Regions from separate parts of the Streptomyces sp. NPDC088246 genome, predicted to be linked through region 2. Evidence: riboswitches for the same ligand, from Rfam matches in the RefSeq annotation. Region 2 holds a riboswitch; the other holds the start of a gene.
What was found. Region 2 has a riboswitch for cobalamin ahead of ACIPEK_RS10485 (ribonucleoside-diphosphate reductase subunit alpha). Riboswitches for the same ligand answer to the same signal wherever they lie in the genome.
Positions count from the first base shown of each region.

Region 1 (2,197 bases), on a different contig from region 2:
ACACTGCCGACGATGCCGTCAAGCTGGGGCGCGATCGCGTCCAGAGCACGGGCGATACGGTCGTCGTTGAGCAGATCCGCCTCGATCCCGATAGCCCATGAACGAGGCGTCGTTCCGCTCCCCGCCCAGCATCGGCTCGCTGTTGCTGGCCCAGGCGTCCCGCCGGGCGTTTCCCCCCGACCCCGCCAGTCTGCTACCGGGCCTCCTGGCAGCTACCCGGACCGGACTCACACCGGCAGGCGACAACGAGCTTACGACCGAAGATCACTTACAACATCAAGACCTCCAGTCTGCTGGGCGCGCGAAAGCGCGAGGCTAAGGCCGGTTGACGGAACGTCGCCAGAGCACGGCATGACGCGGCGGGATTGCCAGAGCGTCCAACTATGCGGGCGAAGCGAAAGGCCCGCGCTGCAGCGAAGCCGGTACGATTCCGGCTCGGTCACGCCAGTGAGCCTTTTCCAATCTCAGCTTGAGGCGTAGTGAAGGGTGAGGACGGCCTTCGCAACGCCGGTGCTGCGATTGGTGCTGCGGTGGAGCTTTCGGAGGAGTCGCCGGCCCCTGAAGGCGGCCGTGGCCCGTTCGCCGGGGCCGGATCTTGGCGGGGCTGCTGTTGTGGCGGCGCTTCCATCTCTTGAGGCGGTGGCCCGAAACGAGACCCGAACTGTCCCACCGCTTGAGTCCCGCATCTGCAAGGGCCTCAATGATTCCGTACTGCCGGGCGGCGGTCAGGTCGTGGGTCGAGCCGGACAGGGCGAGCGAAGCCCAGAGCCGGCGCGCGAACGGATCGGTGAGGACCTGGACGCCCGTGCCGTGGCGTTTGTGTTTCCCTCAACGTGATCACCGCTTCTCGTCCCGCGTCCAGGCCAATGCCCATGTGGGTGAGACTCCGGACGGCCGATCACTCCTTTCCAACCTCAGGTTGACGTGGCCAGGTGCAATGACGGGGTCTGGCGAGAGCAGTCATGAGGTGGCACTGGTTGCGACCCAGCATCCGCGGTGCCGGTCGTCGTCGCGGACGTCGGCGCCCGGGGCCGACCGGGGAGGGCAGCGCAAGGCGGCTGAGGGCCTGCCGGAATTTGCGGTCTGACAGAATGGGCTCCGAAAACTCAGGCGACGCGCGTCAGGAAACCGGTGTGAATCCGGTACGGTCCCGCCACTGTGACCGGGCTGCAGCAGCCCGGAAGCCAGATACTGGCCGCGCCGCCTTCTCGTACAACCCAGGGGACGAGGACATCCCCCGGAAAGGCTCGGCCATGCTCCGGATCCGCCGTGTACCACTCGCGCTCATACCGCTGCTTCTGCTGCCGCTCACCGGCTGCGGCTCCGGCACGGGCGGCGAGGGCAAGACACAAGACGCACCGGCCGCGGACGGTTTTCCCTACACGGTCACCAACTGCGGTACGAAGACGGCCTTCGACGCCCCGCCGAAGCGGGTCGTCACCATGAACCAGCACGTCACCGAAATCATGCTGGCCCTCGGGCTCCAGGACCGGCTGGCCGGGACCGCCTACCTGGACGACAGCATCCTGCCGAAGTACCGGTCCGCGTACGCCAGGACCAAGGTGCTCGCGAAGGAGTACCCCTCTAAGGAGGTGCTGCTCGGCGCCAACCCCGACTTCGTCTACGGCGGGTACAGCAGCGCCTTCGACAAGGCCAAGGGCCAGGACCGGGCGGGGCTCCAGAAGGACGGCATCAACACCCGGCTGAACATCGAGAACTGCACCAGGGGCAAGGTCGGTATCGATCAGCTCGCCACCGAGATCACCCAAGTCGCCAGGGTCTTCGGCGTACCGGAGCGCGGCAAGAAGCTGATCGCCGAGGAACGACAGAAGATCACGACGGTCGAGGCAGAGCTCAAGGGCTCCTCACATCCCTCGGTGTTCGTGTACGACTCCGGCGACAGCTCCGCGTTCACGGCGGGGGGCAAGGGCATCGGCAACGAGATCGTCCGGCTCGCCGGGGGCAGGAACGTCTTCGCGGACCTCGACGCCACCTTCGGCGACGTGTCCTGGGAGCAGGTCATCAAGCGCAAGCCCGAGGTGGTCGTGATCTACGACTACGGAGGCACTACGGTGGCGGCCAAGAAGAAGCGGCTGCTGAACGATCCGGCACTCGCGGACGTACCGGCGATCAAGGACAAGAAGTTCGCGGTACTCCCGCTGTCCTCGGCCGTGCTCGGTGTTCGGGTCGCCGACGC
Region 1 covers NZ_JBIURV010000058.1:6,664-8,860, reverse strand. Annotated here, with positions in the region: gene ACIPEK_RS39770 (IS1634 family transposase) at 1-92, opposite strand, end outside; cobalamin riboswitch at 1,092-1,215, shown strand; gene ACIPEK_RS39765 (ABC transporter substrate-binding protein) at 1,254-2,197, shown strand, end outside.
Region 1: linked by a shared signal. The riboswitch ahead of ACIPEK_RS39765 (ABC transporter substrate-binding protein) and the one ahead of ACIPEK_RS10485 (ribonucleoside-diphosphate reductase subunit alpha) in region 2 are both predicted to bind cobalamin.

Region 2 (2,197 bases):
ACCCAGGTTGCAGACGGCCGTCTCGCCGTCATCGGTGACTTCGAGGATCTCGGTGCACAGATTCGACGAGTGGACGACGCGGCCCGGCTCGGCGGTCTGGTTCGCGGTCCGGTTGGAGGCGTCCTTGAACGTCATCCAGCCCTGGCCGGTCTGCGCGAGGGTACGCATCATCCGGCCGTACAGTTCACGGGCCGGCATCGACTTGCGGGCCAGCCCCTTGGCCTCGGCTGCCCGGTACGCGGCGTCGAACTCGTCGCCCCACAGGTCGACCAGCTCGGGCACATCGGCGGGCGAGAACAGCGACCAGTCGCCGTCCGCGTCGACCCGGCGCATGAACTCGTCCGGGATCCAGTGCGCCAGGTTGAGGTTGTGCGTACGCCGCTGGTCCTCACCCGTGTTGTCGCGCAGCTCCAGGAACTCCTCGATGTCCGCGTGCCAGGTCTCCAGGTAGACGGCGGCGGCGCCCTTGCGGCGGCCGCCCTGGTTGACCGCGGCGACGGAGGCGTCGAGCGTCTTCAGGAACGGCACGATGCCGTTGGAGTGCCCGTTGGTGCCGCGGATCAGTGAACCGCGGGCGCGGATGCGGGAGTACGAGAGACCGATTCCGCCCGCGTGCTTGGAGAGCCGCGCCACCTGGTGGTAGCGGTCGTAGATCGAGTCGAGCTCGTCGAGCGGGGAGTCCAGCAGATAGCAGGAGGACATCTGCGGATGCCGGGTGCCCGAGTTGAACAGGGTCGGCGAGGACGGCAGGTAGTCGAGCCGGCTCATCAGCCCGTACAGTGCCGCGACTTCGTTCAGGGCACGCTTCGAGTTGTCCTCGGCGAGCCCGGCCGCGACGCGCAGCATGAAGTGCTGCGGTGTCTCGATGATCTGGCGGGTGTGCGGGTGGCGCAGCAGATAGCGGCTGTGCAGGGTCCGCAGCCCGAAGTAACCGAAGCGGTCGTCGGCGTCGTCGGCGAGCGAACGCTCCACCAGCGCGTCGAGTGCGGCCGCGTGCAGCGCGACGAACTCGGCGGTACGGTCCGCGATCAGGCCCTCGCGGTGCCCGACGGCGACCGAGGCGGAGAAGGAGACCGCGCCCTGGCCCGCCGCCTCGTCCGCGATGGTGCGGGTCAGCAGCCTGGCCGCGAGCCGGGAGTAGGCGGGGTCCTCGGAGATCAGCCCCGCGGCGGCCTCCGTTGCCAGCGAGCGCAACTCCGCCGCGTCCGACCGGGCGCTACGGCCGCGCAGCGCGGCGGCGGCGACGCGACCGGGGTCGGTGTCGGGCAGATCGACGGTGAGGTCGGTCAGGGTCCGCAGCAGTGCGGTCCCCGGTCCGTCGTGTGCGGTTCCCTCGGACTCGGCCGCTTCGGACACGGCGACTGAAGCCGGATCGGCTGGCGCGATGGTCACGTGGTGCTCTCCCTCGCTCGGCTCGGGGCCGGCGGGGAGCGGGGCAGCCGGGCAGAGGCGGGCCCGCGTCGGGGCAGCACTCATTACGGCGTCCACCGGCCCATCCGCGAGGCCCGGACGTCTGGCATCCGGTTCGGTCGAGCCGGATGCGCTGTCGGCAGGTCCTCGGACTTACTTGAGGGTGCGCAAAAGCACACCGAATACACCGTTGCGGGACAGTTCCGGATTCGCACCGGATTTCCCTGCGGCGACAGCGAGCACGAGCATACATGTGGGGGCCGTCCGATGAGACAGCCCCCACATGTTGTGTCGCGCAACGGAATTCGGAACGCGCGTACGGCCCGCCGCTGAGCGCACGGACGGCCCGCCGCGCCCCGCTGGAGGGGCCTCGACGGGCCGTCGTACGGCTGTGGGAGCGGTCGTCAGTGGCCGCCGCCCGGGGCCCCCGCAGTGGCCGGCGGGAGCTCCACCTGGACGCCCTTGTCGCCCGCGTCGGCCGTGTAGTCGGCCGGGGAGGTCTCGTCGATACCGGCGGGTGCCTTCACGGCGTTCAGGGCGAAGGTGAGCACCACCGTCACCACCACGTTCAGCACGAACGCGGTCAGGCCGATGTAGCCGATCTCGCCGATGCCCGGGATCTCCTTGGACGACCCGCCGAAGTGCGCCTGGGTCGGGCTGGCGACCCCGTACGCGGCCACCGTCCCGTACACCATGCCGACCGCCCAGCCCGCGAGCAGTGCCCAGCGGTGGAACCAGCGGGTGAACAGGCCGCCGACCAGGGCCGGCATCGTCTGGAGGATCCAGA
Region 2 covers NZ_JBIURV010000005.1:263,453-265,649, forward strand. Annotated here, with positions in the region: gene ACIPEK_RS10485 (ribonucleoside-diphosphate reductase subunit alpha) at 1-1,392, opposite strand, end outside; cobalamin riboswitch at 1,531-1,672, opposite strand; gene mctP (monocarboxylate uptake permease MctP) at 1,815-2,197, opposite strand, start outside.